DNA from 3 places in the Citrobacter sp. RHB25-C09 genome. Region 1 is predicted to be linked to each of the others. Evidence: predicted binding sites of a transcription regulator. Region 1 holds the regulator's gene; each other region holds the start of a gene.
The links. The regulator PhoB, encoded in region 1, activates phosphate uptake and scavenging genes when phosphate is short. The targets are predictions, from matches to a motif close to CTGTCATAAAACTGNCNNAT.
Positions count from the first base shown of each region.

Region 2: pstS (phosphate ABC transporter substrate-binding protein PstS) is a predicted target of PhoB. The motif match lies at 3,058-3,077, and genes of this name have one in related genera.
Region 3: kdgR (DNA-binding transcriptional regulator KdgR) is a predicted target of PhoB. The motif match lies at 6,262-6,281, and genes of this name have one in related genera.

Region 1 is NZ_CP057483.1:1,125,750-1,136,553, reverse strand. Features, by position in the region: gene proY (proline-specific permease ProY) at 1-55, opposite strand, end outside; gene brnQ (branched-chain amino acid transporter carrier protein BrnQ) at 137-1,456, opposite strand; gene phoR (phosphate regulon sensor histidine kinase PhoR) at 1,863-3,158, opposite strand; gene phoB (phosphate response regulator transcription factor PhoB) at 3,218-3,907, opposite strand; gene sbcD (exonuclease subunit SbcD) at 4,099-5,304, shown strand; gene sbcC (exonuclease subunit SbcC) at 5,301-8,432, shown strand; gene araJ (MFS transporter AraJ) at 8,517-9,695, shown strand; gene mak (fructokinase) at 9,717-10,625, opposite strand; gene rdgC (recombination-associated protein RdgC) at 10,717-10,804, shown strand, end outside.
Region 2 is NZ_CP057483.1:4,356,688-4,367,491, forward strand. Features, by position in the region: gene glmU (bifunctional UDP-N-acetylglucosamine diphosphorylase/glucosamine-1-phosphate N-acetyltransferase GlmU) at 1-867, shown strand, start outside; gene glmS (glutamine--fructose-6-phosphate transaminase (isomerizing)) at 1,030-2,859, shown strand; gene pstS (phosphate ABC transporter substrate-binding protein PstS) at 3,166-4,206, shown strand; gene pstC (phosphate ABC transporter permease PstC) at 4,334-5,293, shown strand; gene pstA (phosphate ABC transporter permease PstA) at 5,293-6,183, shown strand; gene pstB (phosphate ABC transporter ATP-binding protein PstB) at 6,296-7,069, shown strand; gene phoU (phosphate signaling complex protein PhoU) at 7,084-7,809, shown strand; partial or broken gene bglG (transcriptional antiterminator BglG) at 8,108-8,949, shown strand; gene bglF (PTS beta-glucoside transporter subunit IIABC) at 9,081-10,804, shown strand, end outside.
Region 3 is NZ_CP057483.1:2,468,043-2,478,846, reverse strand. Features, by position in the region: gene yebS (membrane integrity lipid transport subunit YebS) at 1-210, opposite strand, end outside; gene HVY19_RS11515 (GAF domain-containing protein) at 341-838, shown strand; gene proQ (RNA chaperone ProQ) at 936-1,622, shown strand; gene prc (carboxy terminal-processing peptidase) at 1,642-3,690, shown strand; gene htpX (protease HtpX) at 3,883-4,764, shown strand; gene HVY19_RS11495 (MFS transporter) at 4,825-6,198, opposite strand; gene kdgR (DNA-binding transcriptional regulator KdgR) at 6,373-7,164, shown strand; gene HVY19_RS11485 (type 1 fimbrial protein) at 7,212-8,261, opposite strand; gene HVY19_RS11480 (molecular chaperone) at 8,261-8,992, opposite strand; gene HVY19_RS11475 (fimbria/pilus outer membrane usher protein) at 9,006-10,804, opposite strand, start outside.

The sequences.
Region 1 (10,804 bases):
TAAAGCGGATGTGTCGGGTACTTAACCCACGCTTTAGCTTGTTATTACTTTCCATCAATTCCTGACCCATTTACTCAATAAAAAACCACGGGGCTAATGAAAATAGCCCCGTGGTCAAAACAGACTGTCAGTGATATTAGTGTGCGCTGGAGGTCACCTCTCGACCCGCTGCGCGATCCCAGATAATTGCCAGAACCACCATCACGACTGTTGGCATCAACCACGCCAGACCTTGCTCCGCCAGCGGCAAACGCTGCGTCCAGCTCGGTAACATGTCGCCAATTGCGGATGCTTTAATCCCATCAAGGATACCAAAAACAAGGCTGATAAACATCGCTGGTGCAATGACGCGGGACGAATTATGCCACCATGAGCGGGTAAAGCTTAATACAACCAGTGCGATACACGGAGGATAGATCGCCGTCAGCACCGGAATTGAAATCTGAATCAGGTGGCTCAGACCCAGATTTGAAACCACCATGGAGAAGCCGCCGAGGATAAACACCAGCGTGCGGTAGGACAGCGGCAGGTATTGCGCAAAGAACTCCGCACAGGCGCAGGTCAGGCCAACTGCCGTCACCAGACACGCGATGAAGATCAGTGCCGCTAACAGCAGGCTACCGGCTCCGCCAAAGGTGTGTTGCACATAGGCATGGAGGATAGCCGCACCGTTCGCCGACTGTTCGACCAGCACGGCGCTGTCTGAACCCAGACGGAACAGCGCGAGGTACAGCAGCGTCAGGCCGACACCGGCCATCAGTCCCGCCCAGACGGTGTAACGGGTCAGCAGTCGCGCTTCCGTCACGCCACGAGAGCGCGCCGCGTTCACGATGACAATACCAAAGACCATCGCCCCCAGCGTATCCATCGTCAGGTAGCCGTTGACGAAACCATTGGAGAATGCGGCAGTTTGATAAGCTTCCATCGCATGGCTGATCGGACCGGCAGGCCAGATAATCGCCGCAACGGAGAGTACGATAAGCGCCAGAATTTTAAGCGGCGCCAGGAAGTTACCGACGGTATCCAGCAGCTTACCCGGATAGAGCGATACCAGAATGACGATCGCAAAATAGACCACGCTGTAGATGAACAGCGGCATCGCTGAATCACCGGTCAGTGGCGCGATGCCCACTTCAAAGGACACAGTCGCGGTACGCGGCGTGGCGAACAACGGTCCTACGGCCAGGTAGCACACCGTCGCCAGCAGCACCCCTGCCACTTTGCCGATTGGCGTGCTCAGGCTATCAACACCACCGCCAACCTTCGCCAGCGCGACTACGGTCAGCACCGGCAGACCCACGGCGGTAATCAGAAAACCAAACGCCGCAGTCCAGACGTGTTCGCCTGCCTGCAACCCCACCATAGGTGGAAAAATAATATTCCCTGCGCCGACGAACAGCGCAAAGGTCATAAAGCCAAGAGCGATAATATCGCGCGATTTTAACTGATGGGTCATATAGCTTACGGCCTGTGGATGTGGTGTTGATTAAATTAAAAAGTTGTTATTCCCTGAGGAAAGATATAGCGGCTTTTTTAAGCAATTCCAGCGGGATATGCTCCTGGGCTGACATGGCGAAGAATAGTTTTTCGAATTACCGCTCAAATGCAGTCGGTTTAACAGCATCTGGGACGCAATTTAAACGCTTATAACGTTTTAAAGCAAGAAGGGATCTAAAAACTGAAACATTATAGCGAGATAAGATTACAGACCGGTAGAAAACACCATTACTATGAAAAACTCATGGCTTATAATGCGAACAAAAATCGACCAGACGTTGATAAATTCACGAGAAGAATCTTAACCGCAAAGAAAATAAGCCAGCTAATGCTGGCTTATGGAAAGTTATTCTTACGAGGGGCTATTACGCACTTTTTTTGGCGATTAACCGTTCCGGCAAAATGAAACTAAAACGAGTGCCTTTCCCCAGTCGGCTGTCAATATTCAGACGGCTATCATGATGATTCAGTGCATGTTTCACAATTGCCAACCCCAACCCACTCCCCCCCGTTTGCCGGGAGCGCGCTTTATCCACACGGTAGAAGCGTTCGGTCAGACGCGGAATATGTTCTGGTGCAATCCCCGGACCGTTGTCTTCGACGCTAAACTCCGCGCCTTGCGGTACCGAGGACCAGCGCACGGTGATGTGCGTTCCTTCCGGCGTATGGTTTACCGCGTTGTAGACCAGGTTTGAGATAGCGCTGCGCAGTTGCTCTTCATTACCGAGCACTTTCAAATGGTTATCGATATCAAACGTCAGGGTATGTTTGTGCTGACTGAGCGTTTGCGCCTCGCGCTCAACCATGCGCAGCATCGTCGGCACGTCCACCTGTTCATTGAGCAACAGCGTAGGTGCGGCTTCGATTCTCGACAGCGTGAGCAACTGTTTCACCAGCCCTTCCATCCGTGACGTCTGTTCACGCATCGTCAGCAGCGCTTTTTCGCGCGTCGCGCCTTCCAGCGGCTGCTCGTGCATCATTTCAAGGTAACCCTGCAGCACGGTCAGCGGCGTGCGCAGTTCGTGACTGACGTTGGCAAAGAAGTTGCGTCTCGCCCCTTCAAGCTGGTGCATCTGGGTCACATCGCGCGCCACCATGAGCAGTTGCTTATCGGTATACGGCATAACGCGAATTTCCAGATGCCGTCCGTTATTAAGCACCAGATTCAGCGGGCGGCTGAAATCCCGCGTTTTCAGGTACTGCGTGAATTCGGGATAACGCAGCAGGTTGAGGATATTCTGCCCGTTATCGTCCGGCCAGCGTAACCCCAGCACCTGTTGTGCCAGACCGTTGCACCAGAATATCCCTCCCTCTTCGGTGGTCAACACGACCGCATCGGGCAGCGACTCGGCACCGCTACGAAAGCGTTTGATCAGACTGCCCAGTTCGCGACGACGCTTTTTATTACGCAACTGCATCTGGTGCAGGCCATACAGCAAAGGCTCCCAACTTCCTCTTCCCGGCGGCGGCGTCATGCTTCTGTCGACCCATAGCCACCAGGAGAGGCGTAACAAATTCCAGAAATGCCAGATAAGCAGTCCCGTTACCGAGGCCAATAAAAACCACGGCAGGTAACCAAAAAACGCACTCAGAATAAAGGCCGGAATACAGCAGAGGATCAGTTCCAGCACCAGTCTTTTCCATGACAGCCGTTCTAGCACGCGTCACTCTCCATTCATCAAACCCCTTCGCCAGAAGGCGTTGATTTTTAAATTGTCAGTCAGAATCGGGTCGAAAAACGATACCCTGTCCCACGCACCGTCTGGACCATCCGGTCATGCCCGCTGGCCTCCAGCGCCTTGCGCAGACGGCGAATATGGACGTCAACCGTGCGATCTTCAACATACACGTTGGTGCCCCAGACGTGGTTCAGCAATTGCTCCCGGCTGTAGACACGTTCAGGGTGGGTCATAAAGAAATGCAGCAGTTTGAATTCGGTTGGTCCCATGTCTAACGGGTTTTCGCCCGTCATTACGCGATGGGACGTGGGATCCAGGCTCAGACCCTGCATCTCAATCACCTCTTCCACCGCCATCGGCGAAATACGGCGCATCACTGCCTTAATGCGCGCCACCAGCTCTTTTGGGGAAAAAGGCTTGGTAATGTAATCGTCCGCACCGGTTTCCAGACCGCGCACACGGTCTTCCTCTTCCCCTCTGGCGGTCAACATCATCACCGGAATATCACGGGTCAGCGCTTCACGCTTAAGATGTTTTATAAACTGTAGACCGGATCCCCCGGGCAGCATCCAGTCCAGAAGGATTAAATCCGGCCAGGGTTCATTAAGCTGGTTCACCGCACTGTCATAATCTTCTGCTTCAACTGACTGAAAGCCGTTTTGCTCAAGCACGAAACAGACCATTTCGCGAATTGGAGCTTCATCTTCTACGACCAGAATACGTCTCGCCATGATTTGCCCTGTTAGATAAGTTGCGTATCATCTGTCTTAATGGCCGTCATTATGCGTCAGTTTTATGACAGTTTTATGAAAAGGATAGTCGACGTTAATGTTAGGTTGTTGATTTATGACATCTCAGAAACAATTTATTACCGCTCCCGACACGTTATAATCTGCGCACTGTTATTCGCCACGGACAACTTATGCGCATCCTACACACCTCTGACTGGCATCTGGGTCAAAATTTTTACAGTAAAAGCCGCGCGGCAGAACACCAGGCCTTTCTTGACTGGTTGCTGGATACCGCCGTCACTCGACAGGTGGATGCGATTATCGTGGCGGGTGACATTTTCGATACTGGCTCGCCGCCAAGCTACGCCCGTGAGCTCTACAACCGCTTTGTCGTCAATTTAAAGAAAACCGGATGTCATCTGGTCGTACTGGCCGGAAACCATGATTCCGTCGCCATGCTAAACGAATCTCGCGATATTTTGGCGTTTCTCAACACGACCGTGGTCGCCAGCGCTGGACACGCCCCCTGGATCCTGCCCCGTCTCGACGGTACGCCGGGTGCGGTGCTCTGTCCGATCCCGTTCTTACGACCGCGGGACATTATCACCAGCCAGGCCGGCCTGAGTGGTCACGAAAAACAGCAGCACCTGCTGAGCGCCATCACCGACTATTACCATCAGCAACATGAGGCCGCCTGTACGCTGCGCGGCGACCAGCCATTGCCAATTATAGCTACAGGTCACCTGACCACCGTAGGTGCCAGCAAAAGTGACGCCGTTCGTGATATCTATATTGGCACGCTTGATGCTTTTCCGGCGCAAAATTTCCCACCGGCGGACTATATCGCGCTGGGACATATCCATCGCGCGCAGGCCATCGGCGGGACGGAACACATCCGTTACTGCGGCTCGCCAATCTCACTGAGCTTTGATGAAACCGGCAAAGCCAAATGTGTCCATCTGGTGAGTTTTACCGAAGGAAAACTTAGCGCGGTGGAAACACTTGAGGTCCCGGTCACCCAACCGTTGGCCGTACTGAAAGGCGATCTGGCCAGCATTACCGCCCAGCTTGAGCAGTGGCGCGGGGTCGAGCAGAACCCGCCCGTCTGGTTGGATATCGAAATCACCACTGACGGCTATCTGCATGATGTCCAACGCAAAATTCAAGCACTAACTGAAGCTTTACCGGTGGAGGTGCTGCTGGTTCGCCGCAGTCGCGAACAGCGGGATAAAATCTTAAGCAATGCGCAGCGCGAAACGCTCAGTGAACTGCGGGTTGAGGAGGTGTTTGAGCGACGGCTCGCGCAGGAAGAGTTGGATGAGACAAAGCGCGCCAGACTTAACGAGCTGTTTACCCATACGCTGCACGCGCTCAATGACGAGGATGAACACGCATGAAAATCTTGAGCCTGCGTCTAAAAAACCTCAACTCACTGAAGGGCGAGTGGAAAATCGATTTTACCGCTGAACCCTTTGCCAGCAACGGCCTGTTTGCCATTACGGGCCCAACCGGGGCGGGCAAAACCACCCTGCTCGATGCCATCTGTCTCGCGCTCTACCACGAAACGCCTCGCCTGCAAAAAGTCTCCCAGGCGCAAAACGATTTAATGACGCGCGATACCGCAGAGTGTCTGGCAGAAGTCGAATTTGAAGTTAAAGGCATCGCCTACCGCGCGTTCTGGAGCCAGAACCGCGCCCGTAACCAGCCGGACGGCAACCTCCAGGCCCCGCGTGTGGAACTGGCACGCTGCGAAGACGGTAAAATCCTTGCCGATAAAGTCACCGACAAGCTGGAGCACACCGCCGCACTCACCGGGCTGGACTATGACCGCTTCACCCGCTCCATGCTGCTTTCCCAGGGACAGTTTGCCGCCTTCCTCAACGCGAAACCCGGCGATCGCGCTGAACTGCTGGAAGAACTGACCGGTACGGAAATCTATGGCCAGATCTCCGCCATGGTGTTTGAAAAGCACAAAGCCGCCCGCAGCGCGCTTGAGATGAGTGAAGCTCAGGCGTCGGGGGTCGTGCTGCTGAGCGAAGAGCAGCAACAACAGCTCCAGCAACGTTTGCAGGTGCTTACTGACGAAGAAAAAGCTCTGCTGGCGCAACAGCAAACGCAGCAGAAGGCGTATCAATGGCTGACGCGTCACGACGAGCTTGAGCGCGAACAGCAGCGTGCAACGACCTCACAGCAGCAGGCGCAACAGGCACTGGTTGACGCTGCATCCGAGCTGGCAAAACTGCAGTTGGCACAACCTGCCGCCCAGTTACGGCCTCTCTGGGAGAGCCAACAGGAGCAGACTGCGCGTCTGGCGCAAACCCAACAGCGAATAACGGAAGTAAATACTCGCTTACAGGCGCAAACCCAACTGCGCTCGCGTATCCGCAATAGTGCGCTGCGGTCCCGTGAACAGTTGCAGAGCGAACACGCGGCGCTCACGCAATGGCTAACCGGACACGATCGTTTTCGCCTGTGGAGTCAGGAAATCGCCGGCTGGCGAGCCTCTTTTTCACAGCTCAGTCGTGAGAATAATCAGCTCACAACCCTTGCCGCCCGCCTTACTGAATTACGCCAGAAGCTGGCAGCCTTGCCGGAAAGCACGCTCACGTTAAGCGCAGAGGACGTCGCGACAGCGTTAGAGCAGCAGGGGCAAACGCGGACATCACGCCAGCGCCTGACCGCGCTTCATGCCCGCTATCAGCCGCTGCAAAAACGCCTGCGCCAGAATAGCGAAAGCATCCAGAAAGCCCAGGCGGAACAGACCGCGCTCAGCGAAACGCTGCTACAGCGCCGCCAGCAATATAAAGAGAAAAATCAGCACTATATCGATCTGAAAGCGCTATGCGAAAGCGAAGCGACCATTAAAAAACTGGAGCACTACCGCGCACAGTTAGAAGCCGGGAAGCCCTGCCCGCTCTGCGGTTCGAGCGAACATCCCGCAGTTAAGCAGTATCAGTCGCTTGAGTTGACCGACAACCAGCGTCGCCGCGACGCCTTGGAAAAAGAGGTTGCCGACCTGAAAGAGCAAGGCCTGCTTGTGCTGGGGCAGGTGAATGCTCTCAGCGCTCAGATCCAGCGCGAAACCACTGAAACCCAGGCCCTCGTCGAAGAACAGCAAGCGCTCACTAAAGAATGGCAGGATGTCTGCGCTACGCTGAATATTGACCTGAACATTCAGGAGGATATTTCGCCGTGGATGAACGCGCAGGAGCAGTATGAACGCCAGCTTTATCAGCTCAGTCAGCGCCTGACGCTGCAAAGCCAGATTAACGAACAGGAAGAGCAGGAGCGCCAACATCTACAGCAGATTGCCACCACCCGGCAGGCGCTGGAACAGACCTTACAGTCGCTGGCGCTGACGCTTCCCGAGGCCGGAACAGAAGCAACCTGGCTGGCGACGCGTGAAACGGAATCTGCACAGTGGCAGGAGAAGCACGCTCAACATGGCGCGATACAGGAACGTATTAACGCCCTGACGCCACTGCTCGACACGCTACCCGAGACCGATATCGCAGAAGCTGAACCGGAGGTTCCGGACAACTGGCGGGCGATCCATGACGAATGTGTATCGCTGCACAGCCAGCTTGCCACGCTGCAACAGCAGGAAGGCCTTGAACAACAGCGGCTACAGCAGGCTCAGACACATTTCAGCACCGCGCTGGCGGCGAGCGTCTTCCCGGATCAGCACGCGTTTCTGGCTGCCCTGCTGGATGATGACACCACCCACCGTCTTGCACAGTTAAAACAGACGCTGGAAAGCCAGATCCAACAAACCACGGCGCTTCTCGAACAAGCCACACAACAGGTTCAGGCTCATCTGGCATTGCGTCCGGAAGGGCTGGAAAGCGATGCGCCAGTGTTGCAGGCGCACTTGCTGCAACTGGCGCAAACGCTGCGCGAAAATACCACCCTCCAGGGCGAAATCCGCCAGCAGCTTAAGCAAGACAGCGACAACCGCCAGCTTCAGCAGAACTTACTCCAGCAGATTGAAGAGGCGGCTCATCTGGCTGAAGACTGGGGATACCTGAACGCACTGATTGGCTCCAGCACCGGCGATAAGTTTCGTAAGTTCGCTCAGGGGTTGACGCTGGACAATCTGGTCTGGTTGGCAAACAACCAGTTGACGCGCCTGCACGGTCGCTACTTGTTGCAGCGTAAAGCGAGCGACGCGCTGGAGCTTGAAGTGGTGGATACCTGGCAGGCGGATGCGGTGCGCGATACCCGAACCCTTTCCGGCGGCGAAAGCTTCCTCGTTAGCCTTGCGCTGGCGCTGGCGCTTTCCGACCTGGTGAGCCATAAAACGCGGATTGATTCGCTATTCCTCGACGAAGGCTTCGGCACGCTGGACAGCGAAACGCTGGATGCCGCGCTGGATGCGCTCGACGCGCTGAATGCCAGTGGTAAAACGATTGGCGTCATAAGCCATGTGGAAGCAATGAAAGAGAGGATCCCGGTGCAAATCAAGGTAAAAAAAATCAACGGGCTGGGTTACAGCAAGCTCGACCAGAAGTTTGCTGTAGAATAGTGGCTGGCTGGCGGAGTACGCCTCATCCAGTCTACACATAAACACCACGCCGGACGATCGGTAAAACGCATTAACGCAGGCACAATGAAAAAAGTGATTTTTGCCCTGGCGCTGGGCACGTTCGGATTAGGTATGGCCGAATTCGGCATCATGGGAGTATTAACCGAGCTAGCGCGTGACGTCGGCATTTCGATTCCCGCCGCCGGACATATGATCTCGTACTACGCCTTTGGCGTGGTGCTGGGTGCGCCGATCATCGCGATGATTGCCAACCGCTATTCCCTGAAGCACCTTTTATTGTTTCTGGTCACGCTGTGCGTCATAGGCAATGCGATGTTCACCCTCTCCTCGTCCTATCTGATGCTGGCGGTCGGCAGGCTGGTTTCTGGCTTTCCGCATGGCGCGTTCTTTGGCGTCGGGGCAATTATCCTGTCGAAGCTTGCCCGTCCGGGAAAAGTGACCGCGGCGGTTGCCGGGATGGTCAGTGGAATGACCGTGGCGAACCTGCTGGGGATCCCGCTGGGGACGTATCTGAGCCATGAATTTAGTTGGCGCTACACCTTTTTGCTGATTGCTGTGTTCAACGTCGCCGTCATTTTGTCGATCGCCTTCTGGGTACCCAATCTTCGTGATACCGCGAAGGGGCGGTTACGTGAGCAGTTTCATTTTCTGAAAAAGCCCGCACCGTGGCTGATTTTTGCTGCCACGATGTTTGGCAACGCGGGCGTCTTTGCCTGGTTCAGCTACGTCAAACCCTACATGATGTACATTTCCGGGTTCAGCGAAACCCTCATGACGCTGATTATGATGCTGGTTGGGCTAGGGATGGTGCTGGGTAATATTCTCAGCGGTCGGCTGTCAGGGCGCTTTACACCGCTCAGTATTGCAGCGACAACCAACCTGGTAATAGTGATTTCTCTGCTGCTGCTTTTTGGCTTTGGCAGCGTCAAAGCGGCGTCGTTAACCTTTGCGTTTATCTGCTGCGCGGGGTTGTTTGCCCTCGCCGCACCGTTGCAAATCCTACTGCTGCAAAATGCCAAAGGCGGGGAAATGCTGGGCGCCGCAGGCGGACAAATTGCCTTTAATTTGGGCAGTGCCGTTGGCGCATACTGCGGTGGCATGATGCTAACGCTGGGCTTTGCCTATAATTACGTTGCGCTTCCTGCGGCCTTACTGTCCTTTTCCGCCATGGCGTCGCTGCTGCTGTATGGCCGTATTTTGCCGAATGGCGACGCCAGAGTGTCTTCTCCGGCCTGCGATTAGCGCCATCCGGCAAAACGCATGTCAGTGCTGCGGCCAAAGCCATGCGGCGCCGCGCACGCCGCTGGAGTCACCGTGCAGTGCTTTACGTACCGGCGTTTCACATTCACCGCCAAAGACAAACTGTTTAATCAGCGGCGGTACCGTGGCATACAAACGGTCGATATTGCTCATCCCGCCGCCCAGCACGATAACATCCGGATCGAGAATGTTCACCACATGCGCCAGCGATTTTGCCAGCCGCAGTTCGTAACGGCTTAGCGCCTGTTCCGCCAGCGGGTTTTTCTCTTCAACCAGACGGATGATCTCATTACCTTTCAGCGCGTAACCGCTGAGTCGCTGATAGTCAGTAGCAAATCCAGTGCCGGAGATAAACGTTTCTATACACCCTTGTTTACCGCAGTAACACGGGACTTCAGCGCGATAGCGAAGCTCGTCGTCATCCATCCACGGCAGCGGGTTATGTCCCCACTCGCCTGCGGTGCCGTTGCCGCCAATATGCGCCCGGCCATTCAGCGCTACGCCTGCGCCACAGCCGGTGCCAATAATCACGGCAAAAACGGTCTGCGCGCCGGCAGCCGCGCCATCTACCGCTTCCGATACCGCCAGACAGTTCGCGTCGTTAGCCAGACGCACTTCCCGCTTCAGGCGCACGCTCAGATCTTTATCGAACGGCTGTCCGTTCAGCCAGGTTGAATTGGCATTTTTCACAACCCCCGTATAGGGTGAGATCGAGCCGGGAATGCCTAACCCCACCGTTCCGGTTTGTCCTGTGGACTTTTCCGCCATCTCCACCAGCGTCGCGATGGTTTCAATCGTTTGCTGATAGTCGTTTCGCGGCGTCGGCAGACGATGGCGAAACAGTTGCTCACCCGCCTCGCTGAGCGCAATGACTTCCGTTTTTGTGCCGCCTAAATCAATACCTATACGCACTGTCTGCTCCTCTTCCCGATTAACAATGCAAGCATAGCGACAATTCGCTATCATGCCCGCTGGATTTAACGACAAGGCCGTGGAAATTATCATGCTGTGGTTCAAAAATTTAATGGTTTACCGTCTTAGCCGCGAAATTTCATTGCGTGCCGAGGAGATGGAAAAACAGCTAGCCTCAA
Region 2 (10,804 bases), 1.2 Mb from region 1:
AATACCGGTATCCTGATCGCTAACGGTGCGGATATGAAGCGCTGGTTGTCGAAGCTGACGAACAACAATGCGCAGGGTGAATACTACATTACCGATATCATTGCGCTGGCGTATCAGGAAGGGCGGGAAATCGCCGCCGTTCATCCGGCGCGCATCAGCGAAACGGATGGCGTAAACAACCGTCTGCAACTTTCCCGTCTGGAGCGTATTTTCCAGTCTGAGCAAGCGGAAAAAATGCTGCTCGCGGGCGTTATGCTGCGCGACCCTCTGCGTTTTGATCTGCGTGGTTCACTCTCTCACGGGCGTGATGTCGAAATTGATACTAACGTTATCATCGAAGGCAACGTCACGCTGGGCAACCGCGTCAAAATTGGTACCGGCTGCGTCATCAAAAACAGCGTGATTGGCGATGACTGTGAAATCAGTCCATACAGCGTAGTGGAAGATGCACATCTGGAAGCGGCCTGCACCATCGGTCCGTTTGCACGTCTGCGCCCTGGCGCAGAATTGCTGGAAGGCGCTCACGTGGGCAACTTCGTCGAAATGAAAAAAGCGCGTCTGGGCAAAGGTTCTAAAGCGGGTCACCTGACCTACCTTGGCGATGCGGAAATTGGCGACAACGTGAATATCGGCGCGGGGACGATTACCTGCAACTACGATGGCGCGAATAAGTTCAAAACCATTATTGGCGATGATGTGTTTGTCGGTTCCGACACGCAGCTGGTGGCACCGGTCTCCGTGGGCAAAGGTGCAACGATTGCGGCGGGGACGACGGTGACCCGCGATGTTGCCGAGAATGAACTGGTCCTGAGTCGCGTGCCGCAGGTCAATAAACAAGGCTGGCAGCGTCCGGTGAAAAAGAAGTAAGTGATTTTTGTAGGCCTGATAAGGCGTAGCCGCCATCAGGCAGACAGGAGTAGTACCTATAAAAATAACCCCACTCTCTACAAGGCTCGGGGCGCCCGAAAATACGGGCATACAGGTTGACCGACAACGACTGGCATACTGCCAAAATCGGAATTAAAAACTATGTGTGGAATTGTTGGCGCTATCGCGCAGCGTGATGTAGCAGAAATCCTCCTCGAAGGTTTACGTCGTCTGGAATACCGTGGTTATGACTCAGCCGGTCTGGCTGTGGTAGATGCAGAAGGTCATATGACCCGTCTGCGTCGCCTGGGTAAAGTGCAGATGCTGTCTCAGGCAGCGGAAGAACATCCGCTGCACGGCGGGACGGGTATTGCTCATACCCGTTGGGCAACGCACGGCGAACCTTCAGAAGCTAACGCACATCCGCATGTTTCTGAACACATTGTGGTGGTGCATAACGGCATCATCGAAAACCATGAACCCCTGCGTGAAGAACTGAAAGCGCGCGGCTACACCTTTGTTTCTGAAACCGACACCGAAGTGATTGCTCACTTAGTGGACTGGGAACTGAAACAGGGCGGTACGCTGCGTGAAGCGGTTCTGCGTGTGATCCCGCAACTGCGCGGTGCATACGGCACGGTGATCATGGACACTCGTCATCCAGATACCCTGCTGGCGGCTCGTTCAGGTAGCCCGCTGGTTATCGGTCTGGGCATGGGTGAAAACTTTATCGCTTCCGATCAGCTGGCACTGCTGCCGGTAACCCGTCGCTTTATCTTCCTCGAAGAAGGCGATATTGCGGAAGTGACCCGTCGTTCTGTCTCTATTTTCGATAAAAATGGCGTGGACGTTAAGCGTCAGGAAATCGAATCCAATCTGCAATATGACGCTGGTGATAAAGGTATCTATCGCCACTACATGCAGAAAGAGATCTACGAACAGCCGAACGCGATTAAAAACACACTGACCGGGCGTATCAGCCACGGTGAAGTGGATTTAAGCGAGCTGGGACCGAAGGCAAACGAACTGCTGTCTCAGGTTGAGCATATTCAAATCATCGCATGCGGCACCTCTTACAACTCCGGAATGGTGTCTCGCTACTGGTTTGAATCGTTGGCTGGTATTCCGTGCGACGTCGAAATCGCTTCTGAGTTCCGCTACCGTAAATCCGCCGTGCGCCGTAACAGCCTGATGATCACCTTGTCTCAGTCTGGTGAAACAGCGGATACGCTGGCGGGCCTGCGTTTGTCGAAAGAGCTGGGCTATCTGGGCTCTCTCGCTATCTGTAACGTGCCGGGTTCTTCCCTGGTGCGTGAATCGGATCTGGCGATGATGACCAACGCCGGTACTGAAATCGGCGTGGCGTCTACCAAGGCGTTCACCACACAGTTGACCGTACTGCTGATGCTGGTGGCAAAACTGGCGCGCCTGAAAGGGCTGGATGCGTCTATTGAGCACGATATCGTTCACGGGTTGCAGGCACTGCCGAGCCGTATTGAGCAGATGCTGTCTCAGGACAAACGTATTGAAGCGCTGGCGGAAGATTTCTCTGACAAGCATCACGCATTGTTCCTTGGGCGCGGCGATCAGTATCCGATCGCGCTGGAAGGCGCGCTGAAGCTGAAAGAGATCTCCTACATCCACGCAGAAGCCTATGCGGCTGGCGAGCTGAAACACGGCCCGCTGGCGCTGATCGATGCCGATATGCCGGTTATCGTGGTGGCGCCGAACAACGAACTGCTGGAAAAACTGAAATCCAACATCGAAGAAGTCCGCGCGCGTGGCGGTCAGCTGTACGTCTTCGCCGATCGGGATGCGGGTTTCGTTAGCAGCGACAACATGCACATCATTGAGATGCCGCATGTAGAAGAGGTGATTGCGCCGATCTTCTATACCGTTCCGCTGCAACTGCTTGCTTATCACGTGGCGCTGATTAAAGGCACCGATGTGGATCAGCCGCGTAACCTGGCTAAATCGGTTACCGTTGAGTAAAAATAATGGCCCTGCGAAAGCGGGGCCTTTTTCTGTCCTGCATCAACTCCCTCTACGAATTTAGGTGACAAACCGTCATCTTCAGCTACTTTTTTCAGTATCACAAAAAGAAAATTTTTCTGACATAGCGCTGTCATAAATCACACTAACTCATTGTTTATAGAGAATTATTTTACAGTATCTTAAGTGGGATTTTCATTGTCATAAAACTGTCATATTTCGTACATTTAACTGTCACCTGTTTGTCCTATTTTGCTCATCGTAGCCACTTAACAATGATTTACGAAAATCCTAGCAGGAGACATTATGAAAGTTATGCGTACCACTGTCGCAACTGTTGTCGCCGCGACCTTATCCATGAGTTCTTTCTCTGTATTCGCAGCAGCAAGTTTGACAGGTGCTGGTGCAACTTTCCCTGCGCCGGTGTATGCCAAATGGGCGGATACTTATCAGAAAGAAACGGGTAGCAAAGTTAACTACCAGGGGATTGGTTCCTCCGGTGGTGTAAAACAAATTACTGCGAATACTGTTGATTTCGGTGCTTCTGATGCGCCGCTGTCTGACGAAAAACTGAATCAGGAAGGTTTGTTCCAGTTCCCGACCGTGATCGGCGGCGTGGTGCTGGCAGTGAATATCCCTGGCCTGAAGTCTGGCGAACTGGTGCTGGACGGCAAAACGCTGGGTGACATCTATCTGGGCAAAATCAAGAAGTGGGATGATGAAGCCATCACCAAACTGAACCCAGGTGTGAAACTGCCTTCTCAGAACATCGCCGTGGTACGTCGCGCTGACGGTTCTGGTACCTCCTTCGTCTTCACCAGCTACCTGGCGAAAGTAAACGAAGAGTGGAAAACCAAAGTCGGCGCTGGCTCTACCGTTAACTGGCCGACCGGTCTGGGCGGTAAAGGTAACGACGGTATCGCTGCGTTCGTACAGCGTCTGCCTGGCTCTATTGGTTACGTAGAATATGCATACGCGAAGCAGAACAACCTGGCTTACACCAAACTGATTTCTGCGGATGGCAAACCGGTAAGCCCGACCGAAGAGAACTTCGCCAACGCCGCGAAAGGTGCTGACTGGAGCAAGTCCTTCGCACAGGATCTGACGAACCAGAAGGGTGACAATGCGTGGCCAATCACCTCCACCACTTTCATTCTGGTGCATAAAGAGCAGAAGAAACCTGAGCAGGGCGCAGAAGTGCTGAAATTCTTCGACTGGGCATACAAAAATGGCGGCAAACAGGCGAATGACCTGGACTACGCCAGCCTGCCGGATAGCGTCGTTGAGCAGATTCGTGCCGCGTGGAAGACCAATGTGAAGGACAGCAGCGGTAAAGCATTGTATTAACATAGTTTTCTGGCGAAAATGGCGGGTGGCGCTAACGCTTACCCGCCCTACAGTTCACCCTGTAGGCCCGGTAAGCGTTAGCGCCACCGGGCATATTCGTACAACGTCACAATCAGAAGAGTAATTTATGGCTGCAACCAAGCCTGCATTTAACCCACCGGGTAAAAAGGGTGACATGATATTCAGCGTGCTGGTAAAACTGGCTGCGCTGATTGTGCTATTGATGCTGGGTGGCATTATTGTCTCTCTGGTCATCTCCTCCTGGCCAAGCATTGAGAAGTTTGGATTCTCGTTCCTGTGGACCAAAGACTGGGACGCGCCAAACGACATCTACGGTGCGCTGGTGCCGATCTACGGCACGCTCGTGACCTCCTTTATCGCGCTGCTGATTGCCGTTCCGGTGAGCTTCGGCATCGCGTTATTTCTGACTGAACTTGCGCCCAACTGGCTGCGTCGCCCGCTGGGTATCGCCATTGAACTGCTGGCGGCAATCCCAAGTATTGTTTACGGCATGTGGGGCCTGTTTATCTTCGCCCCGCTGTTCGCCACTTATTTCCAGGAACCGGTAGGCAACGTCCTTTCCAACATTCCGTTTGTTGGTGCGCTGTTCTCCGGCCCAGCGTTTGGTATCGGCATTCTGGCTGCGGGTGTGATCCTCGCCATTATGATCATCCCGTACATTGCGGCGGTTATGCGTGATGTCTTCGAGCAAACGCCGGTAATGATGAAAGAATCCGCTTACGGTATCGGCTGTACAACCTGGGAAGTCATCTGGCGCATTGTGTTGCCGTACACCAAAAATGGCGTCATTGGCGGCATTATGCTGGGACTGGGGCGCGCGCTGGGTGAAACGATGGCGGTGACCTTTATCATCGGTAACACCTACCAGCTCGACAGCGCTTCGCTGTATATGCCGGGCAACAGTATTACCTCTGCACTGGCGAACGAATTTGCGGAAGCGGAATCCGGTCTGCACGTGGCCGCGCTGATGGAACTGGGTCTGATTCTGTTCGTTATCACCTTCATCGTGCTGGCCGCGTCTAAGTTTATGATTCTGCGCCTGGCGAAGAATGAGGGGGCGCGCTAATGGCTACGCTTGAAATGCAAAACACCGAAGCACTGGCTGAATCTCGCCGCAAAATGCAGGCGCGTCGGCGGATGAAAAATCGTATCGCGCTGACGCTCTCTATGGGCACCATGGCGTTTGGCCTGTTCTGGCTTATCTGGATCCTGATGTCCACCCTGACTCGGGGTATCGATGGAATGTCGCTGGCGCTGTTCACTGAAATGACGCCACCACCGAATACCGCGGGTGGCGGGCTGGCGAACGCCCTGGCGGGTAGCGGGCTGTTAATTCTCTGGGCGACAGTGTTAGGTACCCCGCTCGGTATTATGGCGGGGATTTATCTGGCGGAGTACGGACGTAAATCCTGGCTCGCGGAAGTGATTCGCTTCATCAATGACATTCTGCTTTCCGCACCGTCTATCGTGGTTGGCCTGTTCGTTTACACCATTGTGGTGGCGAAAATGGAGCACTTCTCCGGTTGGGCTGGCGTGATCGCACTGGCGCTGCTGCAAGTACCAATCGTGATTCGTACTACCGAAAATATGCTGAAACTGGTGCCGGATAGCCTGCGCGAAGCGGCTTACGCGCTGGGCACGCCGAAATGGAAAATGATTTCTGCGATCACCCTGAAAGCGTCCGTCTCCGGGATCATGACCGGTATCCTGCTGGCGATTGCGCGTATCGCGGGTGAAACTGCCCCGCTGCTGTTTACCGCGCTCTCCAACCAGTTCTGGAGTACCGACATGATGCAGCCGATCGCCAACCTGCCGGTGACCATCTTTAAATTTGCGATGAGTCCGTTTGCCGAATGGCAGCAACTGGCCTGGGCCGGAGTGCTGATCATTACGCTGTGCGTACTGCTGCTGAACATTCTGGCGCGCGTGATATTCGCTAAGAATAAACACGGTTAAGTTTTGATACCTTGCCGGATGGCGGCGTAAACGCCTTATCCGGCCTACGGATTGACATATATCCAGGCCTGATAAGCGTAGCGCCATCAGGCATGATGAGGAAAAGAGTGAAATGAGTATGGTTGATACTGCTCCGGGTAAGATTCAGGTTCGTGATTTGAACTTCTACTATGGCAAATTCCATGCCCTGAAGAACATCAACCTGGATATCGCAAAGAACCAGGTGACGGCGTTTATTGGGCCATCTGGCTGTGGAAAATCCACCTTATTGCGTACCTTTAACAAGATGTATTCGCTCTATCCGGAACAGCGTGCGGAAGGTGAAATTTTGCTGGATGGGGATAACATCCTCACTAACACCCAGGATATCGCTCTGCTGCGTGCCAAAGTGGGCATGGTCTTTCAGAAACCGACGCCGTTTCCGATGTCGATCTATGACAACATCGCCTTCGGTGTACGCCTGTTTGAGAAGCTATCCCGTGCGGATATGGATGAGCGAGTACAATGGGCATTGACCAAAGCCGCATTATGGGCTGAAACCAAAGATAAATTGCACCAGAGCGGGTACTCTCTCTCCGGGGGCCAGCAGCAGCGTCTGTGTATTGCGCGTGGTATCGCCATTCGCCCGGAAGTGTTGCTGTTGGATGAGCCATGTTCAGCGCTGGACCCGATCTCAACCGGTCGTATCGAAGAGCTGATCACCGAGCTGAAGCAGGATTACACCGTAGTGATCGTCACCCACAACATGCAACAGGCTGCACGTTGTTCCGACCACACGGCGTTTATGTATCTGGGCGAATTGATTGAGTTCAGCAACACGGACGATCTGTTCACCAAGCCCGCGAAGAAACAAACTGAAGACTACATCACTGGTCGTTATGGCTAATTCTGGAGCGCGTTGTGGATAACCTTAATCTTAATAAACATATTTCCGGCCAGTTCAACGCTGAACTGGAGAGCATCCGCACTCAGGTTATGACCATGGGCGGCATGGTGGAACAGCAGCTTTCTGATGCGATCACCGCGATGCACAACCAGGACAGTGAGTTGGCGAAGCGCGTCATCGACGGCGACAAGCACGTCAACATGATGGAAGTGGCAATCGACGAAGCCTGCGTGCGCATTATTGCGAAACGTCAGCCGACGGCGAGCGACCTGCGTCTGGTGATGGCGATCATCAAAACCATCGCTGAGCTGGAGCGTATTGGTGATGTGGCGGATAAAATCTGTCGTACCGCGCTGGAGAAATTCTCCCAGCAACACCAGCCGCTGCTGGTGAGCCTGGAATCTCTGGGGCGTCATACCGTACAGATGCTGCACGATGTGCTTGATGCCTTCGCACGAATGGATCTGGACGAAGCGGTGCGTATCTATCGTGAAGATAAAAAAGTTGACCAGGAATACGAAGGTATCGTGCGTCAGCTGATGACCTACATGATGGAAGATTCCCGTACCATTCCCAGCGTGCTAACCGCACTATTCTGCGCCCGCTCTATCGAGCGTATCGGTGACCGCTGCCAGAATATCTGCGAATACATCTTCTACTTCGTGAAAGGGCAGGATTTCCGTCACGTCGGCGGGGATGAGCTGGACAAGCTACTTGCGGGTAAAGACCCGAAAGAGTAATTAGTGAAATTAATCCCAATGCGTAATACATTGGGATTAATTATATTTATAAATTCCTATTTTTGTGTTGTGATTTAATAACAGCGAACATTGTCACACTTTAAAAAAGAGCATGTTGCTTTTTTTACTCTCCAGAATTAAATTCACATTAACACTCTTCGAGATTACTAAATAAAATTATTCATCTCGATAAAAATATGTAAATAAATGGATTGTTACTGCATTTGCAGGCAAAACCTGATTGAACCAGTCTTACTGGTGATGTCGGGTTTTTTTATTTATGGAAAAGGATTTTCTCATGAATATGAAAATCACCAGAGTCTTGAATAATAATGTATTAGTGGTGATTGATGACAACCAACGAGAAAAGGTTGTTATGGGAAAAGGTATTGGTTTTCAAAAGCGAACAGGGGATCGTCTCAGTTCATCACAGGTGGAGAAAGAGTACGCACTAAGTAGTCATGAATTAACCGGCAGATTAAGTGAACTATTAAGTCATATCCCTCTGGAAATAATGACAACCTGCGATCGTATCATTTCGCTGGCCAAGGAACGACTGGGAAAATTACAGGATAGCGTTTATATTTCGCTTACCGACCACTGCCAGTTTGCGATTAAGCGTTGCGAACAGAATATCCGATTGCCTAACCCTCTGTTATGGGATATTCAACGCCTTTATCCTAAGGAGTACCAGCTTGGTGAAGAAGCATTAGCGATAATACACAAACGGCTGGGTGTTCAGTTACCTGAAGACGAAGTGGGCTTTATCGCTATGCACCTGGTGAGTGCACAAATGAGCGGTAACATGGAGGATGTTGTGGGTGTGACGCAGTTAATGCGAGAAATGCTGCAGCTCATAAAATTCCAGTTCGGCATTAATTATCAGGAAGAGAGCTTAAGTTATCAGCGGCTGCTGACGCATTTAAAATTTTTGTCCTGGCGTATTCTGGAACAAGCTTCAATTACTGATGATGATATTGCATTACAACAGGCAATAAAAAAGAGTTATCTGGAAGCATGGCGCTGCGCTGCGCTGAGCGAATAGCGATTTTTATTGGCCTGCAGTATCACCGCAAAATTACGACAGAAGAGATCATGTTCTTAGCGATCAATATCGAAAGAGTGCGTAAAGAGCATTAAATTTTTTCCACTTAAGCCAGGATTGTTACCGCATTCGCGGGCAAAACCTGAAGAAGGGTGCTTGTTAATAAACAGGCACCCTTCTTCAGGTTTTTTTTTGAAAATCGCCGCAACGCGGTTAGGGAAGAGGTATGACGGAATTAGCCAGAAACATTGTGGCTGGTGTTGGTGGCGCAGATAACATCATCAGTTTGATGCACTGCGCAACTCGCTTACGTTTTAAGTTGAAAGATGCGACTAAAGCGCAGCCTGAAAAATTAAAAAATATGGCTGGAATTATCATGGTCGTAGAGAGCGGCGGGCAATTTCAGGTAGTCATTGGTAACCATGTGGCCGATGTCTATAAAGCTGTCAATGAGGTAACCGGCATAAGCGATAAGCCGCAGCAAGCGTCATCAACAGACAAAAAGGAAAATCTCCTGAATCGCCTTGTCTTTGTTATCTCCGGTATTTTTACTCCACTAATTGGACTTATGGCGGCAACCGGGATTCTAAAAGGCAGTTTGTCTGTTGCAGTGAGTTGCGGATGGCTGACAGAGCAAAGCGGAACCTGGCTGATTCTGTTTAGCGTCAGTGATTCACTGTTTTATTTCTTTCCGCTCATCCTTGGTTATACGGCAGGGAAACGGTTTGGTGGTAACCCTTTTATCACAATGGTGATTGGCGGGGCTCTCGTTCATCCGCTCATTCTGAAAGCTTTTGAAAGTAGCCAGAGCGCGGAAGCGGCGCTCACACATTTTCTGGGAATACCGGTCACTTTTATCAATTACACCTCCTCAGTAATCCCCATTATTTTTTCAGCATGGCTTTGCAGCATCATGGAGCGAAAACTCAACGCCTGGCTGCCGTCGGCGATTAAAAATTTCTTTACCCCATTGCTATGCCTGAGCGTTATCACACCAATGACTTTTTTGGTGGTGGGCCCACTATCAACATGGATAAGCGAACTCATTGCCGCAGGTTATTTATACCTTTACAACGCGGTGCCGTGGTTTGCGGGGGCCGTCATGGGGGGGTTATGGCAAATCTTTGTCATGTTTGGTCTGCACTGGGGACTTGTCCCGCTCTGCATCAATAACTTTACCGTCCTTGGCTACGACACAATGCTTCCTCTGTTGATGCCAGCGATCATGGCGCAGGTCGGCGCATCGTTGGGGATATTTTTCAGCGAGCGCGACGCACAGAAGAAAGTGGTTGCCGGTTCAGCGGCCATTACCGGACTGTTTGGTATCACAGAGCCTGCGGTTTACGGCGTTACTCTACCCCGGAAATACCCTTTCATTATCGCCTGCCTGAGCGGAGCGCTGGGCGCCGCAGTAATTGGCTATGCGCAGACCAAAGTTTATTCCTTCGGCATACCGAGCATTTTCACATTTATGCAGACCATACCTTCAACCGGCGTTGACTTCACGGTATGGGCTTGTGTGTTAGGGGGCGCGATTGCCGTAGGTTGCGCGCTTGTCGGCACTCTTGTGTGCAGTCTGATTTTTAAACAGAAACAGAGTGTCCGGACAGAGACTACTCAACCGCCGTCAGCGTTTGTTGAAAAGAAAAGTAATGATATTTCAATGGTGTTATCACCACTCACCGGAGAGATCGTTCCGCTGTCTGACGTTACCGATCCCACCTTTGCAAGCGGTTTGCTGGGTAAAGGGGTTGCGGTTAAACCGACTATTGGTGAGGTTCGATCACCGGTTAATGGTTCTGTTGCCTCACTTTTCGAAACACTGCATGCCATAGGCATTGAGTCTGAAGATGGGAAGGAAATATTGATTCATGTCGGAATCGATACCGTCAAACTGAAAGGCCAGCATTTTAGCGCTCATATCAATGTAGGTGATCCTGTTAAGGCGGG
Region 3 (10,804 bases), 1.3 Mb from region 1:
GCCCAAACGGGTGAGCGACCAGTCCCGTCCGTCGCGAATTTTCGCCTGGCAGCGTGGGCAGTAGGCGCTCTGGTGAGAGCGCATTTTAGGCAGACTGAAAAGCACATCGCACTGAGGGCAACGCTGGTAATGTTCACGAGGCAACGCTTCGCTAATAGACGTGATCGCTATTTTTTTTGTCGGCGTAAGTTGTCGGGTCTTGAGGGCCATGTATCGCGAATCAAAATGTTAGATGAAAGTAATCTTAACTCATCACGGGAATGATCTTGAGCATTAACGCAATTAATGCTTATTTTAATAGGCTAGCAGTATTGGGGTTAGACAACTAAGTGATTATATAATGAACAAAACAGAGCTATACGCGGATCTGAACCGCGATTTTCAGGCATTAATGGCAGGGGAAACCAGTTTTCTCGCCACGCTGGCAAACACCAGCGCGCTGTTGTACGAACGACTTTCCGAGGTGAACTGGGCGGGGTTTTATCTGCTGGAGCAGGATACGCTGGTGTTAGGTCCTTTCCAGGGCAAAATTGCCTGCGTGCGCATTCCAGTAGGGCGCGGCGTGTGTGGTACAGCCGTTGCTCAAAACGAGGTCCAGCGCATTGAAGATGTGCATGCATTCGATGGGCATATTGCCTGCGATGCGGCCAGTAACGCTGAAATCGTACTACCGATCACCGTCGGAAATCAGATTATTGGCGTTCTCGATATCGACAGTACGGCGTTTGGGCGCTTTACGCCGGAGGATGAAGCGGGTCTTCGCCAGCTCGTTGCAAATCTGGAAATCGTGCTTGCAACGACCGATTACAAAAAATTCTTTGCGAGCGTCGCAGGATAATCAACGGATAACGTAGCAATTACTGATGACGTCATTATAATGACGCCTGTTCATGCCTGCTGCTTGTTGGCTACGTCCGTTGTAATCAGGAAATTTCATGGAAAATCAACCTAAGTTGAATAGCAGTAAAGAAGTTATCGCGTTTTTGGCCGAACGTTTTCCGCAGTGTTTTAGTGCGGAAGGCGAAGCGCGCCCACTGAAAATTGGTATCTTTCAGGATCTGGTAGAGCGTATTGAGGGCGAAATGAACCTCAGCAAAACGCAACTTCGTTCCGCTTTACGTCTTTATACTTCGAGCTGGCGTTACCTGTACGGCGTTAAGCCGGGCGCAACGCGTGTCGATCTCGACGGCAACCCTTGTGGTGAGCTGGACGATCAGCACGTTGAGCATGCGCGCAAGCAGCTGGAAGAAGCGAAAGCTCGCGTTCAGGCGCAGCGTGCAGAACAGCAAGCGAAAAAACGTGAAGCTGCTGCTGCCGCAGGTGAGGGTGAAGAGGCTGTTCGTCGCGAACGTAAGCCACGCCCGGCACCACGTCGTAAAGAGGCGACTGAGCGTAAACCGCGTGCAGACAAACCGGTAGCTAAAGCACCGCGCGCACCTCGCGAAGAGAAGCTGACACCGGTTTCTGATATTACCGTGTTGAGCGTGGGACAGTCTCTGAAGGTGAAAGCAGGTAATGATGCGATGGAAGCCACCGTATTAGAAATCACCAAAGATGGCGTCCGTGTACAGCTCAATTCGGGTATGTCTTTGATTGTACGCGCAGAACACCTGGTGTTCTGAAACGGAGGCCAGGCCTGGCATGAACACATTTTTTAGGCTTACCGCGTTAGCTGGCCTGCTTGCAATAGCAGGCCAGACCTTCGCTGTGGACGACATTACGCGTGCTGAGCAAATTCCGGTTTTAAAGGAAGAGACGCAGCATGCGACCGTGAGTGAACGCGTAACGTCGCGTTTTACGCGCTCTCACTATCGTCAATTCGATCTCGATTCGGCCTTTTCCGCTAAGATTTTCGACCGCTATCTGAATCTGCTCGACTACAGCCACAACGTGCTGTTAGCGGGAGATGTGGAGCAGTTCGCGAAGCAGAAAGGTCAACTGGGCGATGAATTGCGCTCGGGTAAGCTCGACGTCTTTTACGATCTCTATAACCTCGCACAAAAACGTCGCTTCGAGCGCTATCAGTACGCATTGAAAGTACTGGAACGCCCGATGGATTTCACCGGAACAGACACCTTTAATCTCGATCGCAGCAAAGCGCCCTGGCCGAAAGATGCGGCAGAGCTAAACGCGCTGTGGGATGGGAAGGTGAAATTCGATGAGTTAAGTCTGAAACTGACCGGTAAAAACGATCAGGAAATTCGCGAGACGCTGACTCGTCGCTACAAATCTGCCATTCGTCGTTTGGCCCAGACCAACAGCGAAGATGTATTTTCGCTGGCAATGACGGCGTTTGCACGGGAAATTGATCCCCACACTAACTACCTCTCGCCGAGGAATACCGAGCAGTTTAATACCGAAATGAGCCTGTCTCTGGAAGGGATCGGTGCGGTATTGCAAATGGATGATGACTACACGGTCATTAATTCCATGGTGGCGGGCGGTCCGGCCGCGAAAAGCAAAGCGATAAGCGTTGGCGATCGTATTGTTGGCGTTGGCCAGACCGGCAAGAGCATGGTCGATGTGATTGGCTGGCGACTGGATGACGTTGTCGCGCTTATCAAAGGGCCAAAAGGCAGCAAGGTTCGCCTGGAAATTCTGCCAGCCGGTAAAGGGACGAAGACACGTATCATTACGCTGACGCGTGAACGTATTCGCCTTGAAGATCGCGCCGTGAAAATGTCAGTGAAAACGGTAGGTAAAGAAAAAGTCGGCGTGCTGGATATCCCTGGTTTCTATGTTGGTCTGACGGATGACGTTAAGGTGCAACTGCAGAAACTGGAAAAACAGAACGTCAGCAGCATAATTATCGACCTGCGCACCAACGGCGGCGGAGCACTGACAGAAGCAGTATCGCTTTCCGGGTTGTTTATTCCTTCCGGTCCTGTGGTTCAGGTTCGCGATAATAATGGCAAGGTGCGTGAAGACAGTGACACCGATGGCGTCGTTTACTACAAAGGTCCGCTGGTGGTGCTGGTTGACCGCTTTAGTGCCTCGGCGTCAGAAATTTTCGCGGCTGCCATGCAGGATTACGGCCGTGCCTTAATCGTCGGTGAGCCAACCTTTGGTAAAGGTACAGTACAGCAGTATCGTTCGTTGAACCGCATTTACGATCAGATGCTGCGTCCGGAATGGCCTGCGCTGGGCTCGGTTCAGTATACGATCCAGAAATTCTATCGTGTCAACGGCGGCAGTACGCAACGTAAAGGCGTCACGCCGGACATCATCATGCCTACCGGCAATGAAGAGACGGAAACGGGTGAGAAGTTTGAAGATAATGCGTTGCCGTGGGATAGCATCGACGCCGCAACGTATGTGAAGTCAGACAATTTGACGCCGTTTGGTCCGGAATTACTGAAAGAGCATAATGCTCGAATTGCTCAGGATCCTGAGTTCCAGTACATCATGAAGGATATTGCGCGCTTTAATGCGATGAAAGACAAACGCAGTATCGCGTCACTCAATTTTGCTCAGCGCGAAAAAGAGAATAACGAGGATGATGCACTGCGTCTGGCGCGAATCAACGATCGCTTCAAGCGGGAAGGGAAACCTCTGCTGAAGAAACTGGACGATCTGCCGAAAGATTATCAGGAGCCGGATCCATACCTTGATGAAACGGTGAAGATAGCGCTCGATCTGGCAAGGCTGGAGAAAGCGAAACCAGCGGAACAGCCCGCAACCGCAAAATAACGTCAAACAGGCACAAGAAATTGTGCCTGTTTTTTTAACAAGAACATGAAGTCGTCAGCCTGGTGCATGAAAATGTAAAGTTGTGTCTTTCTGGTGACTTACAGCCCTCTGATGCTTGAAAATAACCATAACACCCATACGATGTGGGTAATCGCATAGTGCGTTTTGTTAATTTGAGGTTAAAAGAAGATTATGATGCGAATCGCGCTCTTCCTGCTGACGAACCTGGCCGTCATGGTCGTTTTCGGGCTGGTGCTGAGCCTGACAGGGATTCAGTCGAGCAGCGTACAGGGCCTGATGATTATGGCACTGCTGTTCGGTTTTGGTGGTTCCTTCATTTCACTGCTGATGTCCAAATGGATGGCGTTACGCTCTGTCGGTGGCGAAGTGATCGAGCAACCGCGTAACGAAAGAGAACGTTGGTTGATGCGCACGGTTGAAACCCAGGCGCGTCAAGCCGGGATTGCCATGCCGCAGGTCGCTATTTACCACGCACCGGATATTAACGCGTTCGCGACCGGTGCGCGTCGTGATGCGTCGCTGGTCGCTGTCAGTACTGGACTGTTGCAAAATATGAGTCCGGACGAGGCGGAAGCGGTTATCGCCCATGAGATCAGCCATATCGCCAATGGCGACATGGTCACCATGACCCTGATTCAGGGCGTTGTGAACACCTTTGTTATCTTCATCTCCCGTATCCTGGCGCAGGTGGCGGCAGGTTTTCTGGGTGGCAACCGCGATGATGGTGAAGAAAGCAACGGCAACCCAATGATCTATTTCGTGGTCGCGATGGTTCTGGAACTGGTCTTTGGGATCCTGGCGAGCATTATCACCATGTGGTTCTCTCGTCACCGCGAATTCCATGCCGATGCGGGTTCTGCCAAACTGGTAGGCCGTGAAAAAATGATCGCCGCGTTGCAGCGTCTGAAAACCAGCTACGAGCCGCAGGAAGCGTCTAACATGATGGCATTCTGCATTAACGGTAAAGGCAAGTCGCTGAGCGAGTTGTTCATGACGCACCCGCCGCTGGATAAGCGTATTGAAGCGCTGCGTAGCGGTGAATATCTGAAGTAATAGTGATGCCTGATGGCAAAATATGTGTAAAACCGGGGCAAATGAAATGCCCCGGTTTTTTTATGCCTGAGGACGAGGCTGGGTGATCCGTAATCCGCTGACCACTGCGGCGACGGAGGCGAGGATACCCGCAGTCAGCAATGAAACGTGTGTTCCGTTATCACCAAACTGATTCAGCATTAGCGCGACCAACGCTGCCCCCGAACTTTGGCCCAGCAGGCGTGCCGTTCCTAACATTCCACTGGCACCTCCGCTGCGTTCACGCGGAGCGGAAGTAATGATCGTATGGTTGTTGGGTGACTGAAAGAGGCCAAACCCAGCACCGCATAAAATCATCGGCCAGATGATATTGATATCGGACGGCGCTGTGGGTAGAAGCACCAGCGCAAACAAGCCGCTTGCCATCACCACCATGCCTAACGCCCCCAGCAATCCGGCGTGGACGCGTTCAATCAGATAACCCGCCAGCGGCGCCATCACCATCGTTGCCAGTGGCCAGGGGGTGAGCAAGAGGCCGGTTTCGACTTCACTGCGTCCCAGCACCATCTGCAAATAGAAGGGTAGAGAAACCATCGCCAGCATTTGCGCGCAGAACGAGCAGATTGACGTTCCGATGGATAAGGAAAACAGAGGAATGCGCAGCAGATCGACGGGTAATAGCGGTACAGGAAGCGCGAGTTGCCGACGAATGAAGAAAAAGCCTACCACGACCAGCGCCGCCAGTTCTCCCGCGATCAGCGTTAGCGATTGCCCTTGGGCAAAGCCGCTTAGGGCGGTGATCAGCAAACCGAACGTGAGTGCATTCATTATCGCACTGGGTAAATCGAAACGGGGTTTGTTGGCGCGTGAGCCATTCGGTGGCAAAAAGCGCATCGCCAGAATCAGCGCAATAATCCCCAGCGGGACGTTAATTAAGAATAGCCATTTCCAGGATGCAACAGAGAGGATAGCTGCGGCAATGGTGGGACCGGCTGCAGAAGATACGGCGACGACAAACGAGTTAATCCCCATCCCACGGCCAAGATAGCGCGTCGGATAAATTAGCCGGATTAAGGCGGTGTTCACGCTCATTAATGCAGCGCCGCCGAAACCCTGCGCCACGCGGGCAATGGTCAGCATTTGCAGCGAGTCGGAAAGCGCGCAAAACAGCGAAGCCAGCAGAAAAATCACCAGACCGCATTTGTAGATCCGGCGGTAGCCAAACATGTCGCCCAAAAACGAAAGTGACAATAACGAGACGACAATGGCAATTTGATAGGCATTAACGACCCAGATTGAACTGGCTGCCGAGGCGCGAAGATCGCCGGCGATTGTCGGAAGCGCGACGTTAGCAATGGCACCGTCCAGTACAGCCATTGAGATACCAATGATGATGGTTAAAATGGCACCATATCGCTGCGGGAGTGGCAGGCCGTCTGCCTGAGTTCTTTCCATAAGTGATAGTATTTGCGAGGAATATGATCAGAGTAGAGATTCTAGCACTTATATTCAGGCTTTATGTCGCAGATTTGTAACGAAGACTGCAAAGATGGATTGCGAGCGCCATGGCGTGAAATTATAATAAAAACTCGTTCTGATTTTTATAAAACACTCGCAATGAGGTGAGAAATGGCTAACGCCGATCTGGATAAACAGCCCGATTCTGTTTCGTCCGTGCTGAAGGTCTTTGGCATTTTGCAGGCGCTAGGAGAAGAGCGCGAAATAGGGATAACCGAATTATCACAACGCGTTATGATGTCAAAAAGCACGGTTTATCGCTTTTTGCAGACTATGAAAACGCTGGGCTATGTTGCACAGGAAGGTGAGTCCGAGAAATATTCCCTGACGCTGAAACTGTTCGAACTGGGTGCGCGTGCTTTACAGAATGTTGATCTTATCCGCAGCGCTGATATCCAGATGCGTGAGCTTTCCCGCCTGACGAAAGAGACGATTCACCTTGGCGCGCTGGACGAAGACAGCATTGTCTACATTCATAAAATCGACTCAATGTATAATTTGCGCATGTATTCGCGTGTGGGGCGTCGTAACCCGCTGTACAGCACTGCTATCGGTAAAGTGCTGCTGGCCTGGCGCGATCGTGAAGAAGTGAAACAAATTCTGGACGGCGTTGAATACAAACGTAGCACTGACCGCACCATTACCTCCACCGAAGCGCTGCTGCCGCTGCTGGATAAAGTCCGCGAGCAGGGTTATGGCGAAGATAACGAAGAGCAAGAAGAAGGTTTACGCTGCATCGGCGTCCCGGTTTTTGATCGCTTTGGCGTAGTCATTGCGGGTCTGAGTATTTCATTCCCGACGCTGCGTTTTTCAGAAGAACGCTTGCAAGAGTATGTTGCGATGCTACATACCGCAGCGCGTAAAATCTCCGAGCAGATGGGATACAACGATTACCCGTTCTAAGATGTAAAAACTAAAAACCAGCCGTTTCTCAGGCTGGTTTTTTATGGTCAATGATAGTTAATTTTAAATACCACTACCGTGTCAAAAGGACCCGTTTGTATCTTCTCACCGCTAACGGCGGAGAGTTCAGCCTGAAAGTCTTTATTTAGCTCTTTCATATCGGAAGTGAAGTCAGCGAACTCTTCGTAGCTGTTAAATGTATATGGCGAAGAGCCGTCAAGGATCCTTAATTTCAGTCCGTTACCAATCAGTAATTCAGTGTCGTTGTTCGCCAGTTCAGAATCGCTATAAAAAGATGAACTGAGCTTGAAGCCGTCAGTACATTCGCTGTTTTGATCTTTCGTCGTTTTTATGGAGAAGGCTTTCGTCATGGCCTGGCGACTGATATCGAGCGCATTGAATTTGCCAAAATCGATATTTTGCGTCTCAGGCTGAACGTTGAAAGTGACGAAACAGTCCAGAACACGGATATTATTCAGACCCGTAATGTGATATTTCAGGTTAGCGGCATCGGGACTGGTATTCACGCCACCTTTGCCATCAAACTGGACAATGATGTAGTCGCTTAATGAGCTGACATAATCGTGAGGCGGCATCTCGCGTATTTTCACATATAAACGCATACGCGCCATAAAAGTCGTACTGTATTTTCTTTCGGCCGGAGTCGTGCAAACGGGCCAGCCTAATTGCTCAATGGTTGCATCGGGATAAACATCCAGCTTTTTGTTGTCCAGACACTGATGGGTGTCGATGCCATTGCCTCCAGAAGTACCTGCATCATAATCGATACCGTTAAACGTCACGCCGAGTTCATAATACGGATCGTTGGCGCTGATATAGGGGTTTAACCATGCATAAACGTCTTCTGGTGCCATATCACTGGTGGCATTGTTATCGCAATACACCGGGATCTTAATGTCGTTTGATTCCCAGATCTTGTCCCCAACCTGAGCATTGCCAGGTATCGCAAAGGGGTCGATGGCCTCTGATTTTTCAACCGCGCCGCCCGCATGACCATAGTAACAATGCAGGGCAAACGCGGCTTTTGCAGGCATCAGGGCCAACAGGCAGACAAAGAGTATACGTAACCCACGCATCAACGTTTATCCTCTGGCACCGTCAGGGTACAACTCCCCTGACATTGAAGATCAGCCATCCGTAGTGCGCCATAATCGTCCATATAGCCCAGATAGAAATGCTGACCCTTGTAGTTCCCGGTCGATAAGGGAGCGGTGCTAAATGGCGCGATCATAGTGGTGGCGAAGCCGGGTAAAACTCGCGTCGAGTCCTTACCCAGATAGGCAATAGTGATGTAATACGGTGTCGGATTATTGACGGTCAGTATCTGTCCGGACTGACTGATTCGCATCTCAAGTTCAGTACGGGCGCCAACCTTTTTACGCAACGTGGTAGGGCGCCAGAACAGCTTGAGACGGCTCTGTAGTGCCACCTGCAACACCGCATGATTATCTGAAGCATCCGCCTTCGGCGGAACTTCCCGTAGGTTGTAATAGAATAGTGATTCGCGATCTTTAGGCAGTGAATCGACACCAGCTTGTTTCACCAGTCGTACCTGGGTTGAAGATGCAGGTTCGACGCGCTGTAATGGTGGTAGCGCGGTGAAAACATCATCGCCCTTAACGCCTTTTTCATTTTCGATCCATGAATAGGCGAGATAGGGGTTTACCGTGCTCTGGTTGCTTATTTTAACGCTGCTGGCTTTATCTGCGGCATTAAAAATGACCCGCGTCCGATCGGGTAAAACGGCTGCATAGCCTAATTGGGTTGCAACCAGAAAGAGTAACGTCATTCCTTTTAATTTCGTCATTTTAAAATCCTTATTAATGACAAGGTAACATCAGGCGCTGAGTGATGGTTTCGAGATTATCTGGCAGAGTAATGGTGCATTTGCGGTTCTCCCACTGCACTATCAGACTCTGGGCATTTTTGATTCCACTTAGCCATACGTGCCCCTCTTCGCTAACCATGCCGATCTCACTAATCCCGTCCTGTGTGCGAACAACTGCGCCCAGCGGTGGAAATTGTCCATCCTTTGTACGGATGATGGCGTTAACATCCAGCCCCGCACGCGAAGCCATGCTCTGGTAGCCGATAGCGCCTTCTGTCCAGGTTGAACGCACGGTGTTTTCCATGACTGTCACGCCATCGGGCAGTTCATTCATGTTCACCATCACGGTGGACGGTTGATAGCTGGAAAGCGTGGGAACAACTGCATAACCAAAACGGTTAGTAATATTATCCGAGCCCTGAATGGGAATATCGGCCACGCCGTCGGTACTTACCATCAGCCGCGGTTCGTTACCCATGCTTCGACGATGGAAGGCGGCACCATGGGCTGTCGCTGTAAATGAACCACTCATGCTGGCGCTGGCAGAGGTGTATTCCTGCGGGGCATAAGTCCCGGAAAGATTGAGTTCATTAGTCGGGGAGATATGACGGTAATTACCCGAGAACATTGCGCCATGATTCGGCTGCTCACTTTCTGCGCTTGCGGAGATTCCCCAGTTATTGTGAGGGTCCGAACTGTCATACCATGATACGCGTTGTGAGGTGGTGTCACCGTCGCGCATGTCATAAGAGAGGCGGCAGCTATCCTCAAACGGTATGGAAATGGAGATATAAACCTGCTTATCGGTGTCGCTGTCTTCATCGTCATAATGCGTCGTGTTAAACGAGGTGGTGAGCGAAATATTCTTCCATGCCGCAAGGTCAAAGTTAAAGCCTGCGGTAATACTTGCCGTTGTGGTGGGGGCATCGTTCCACCAGGTTTGTCGCAGCATATTAACTGACAAATTCATATTCAGCGGCTGGATCTGCTGGCTGGCAGAAACGCTGATAGTATGTTTTTCGTCGGTAGTACTGTTGTCATAGCGATGATCAAGAAAGTTGGCATAGCTATGAAACGTCCGGTCAGAAAATCGATAGGCTGCGAGAGACAGCATACTGTCAGTGGCTTCAAACCGCTTACTATAGTTCAGACGATAACTGTATCCCTTCTCCTCATGGCCATCATCAAAGGTGCTGGATGCCCAGGTGGTGTCAAATGAGAGTGCACCGAACCAAAGCATATTTTGTCCGAGCCCCAACGCAAGCGAATGGTAGTCATCTCCTGCAACAAAAGCCCCGCCGTACAGGGAAGTGTTTGACAGCATCCCCCATGACGCCTCACCGCTGAGAAAAGATTCGCTGGTCACATGGTGAGAAATGTCAGGCCGCGCACGTCCGGAGGCGATTTTATAGCGAACCTGTCCCTGACGCGTTAAAAAAGGCGTTGACGCCGCCGAAACCTGAAACGTATTCACGCGGCCATTTTCTTCGGTAACCTGTACATCGAGGGTGCCCTGAACCGACTGGTTAAGATCGGTGATAAGAAAGGGACCCGGCGGCACTTTGGTCTGGTAGATGACGCGTCCGGAATGACTTACGGTGACCGTGGCATTCGTTTCCGCCACTCCGCTGACCTGTGGGGCATAGCCGCGAAGTTCCCAGGGCAACATGCGATCGTCGCTTATTAGCGAGGCACCGGTATAGGCAAATCCGTCAAAAATGTTAGAGTTAAAATCCGTTTCGCCCAGCGTCATTTTTGCGCCTAAAAGGGGAAGTGGGCGGAACAGATAAG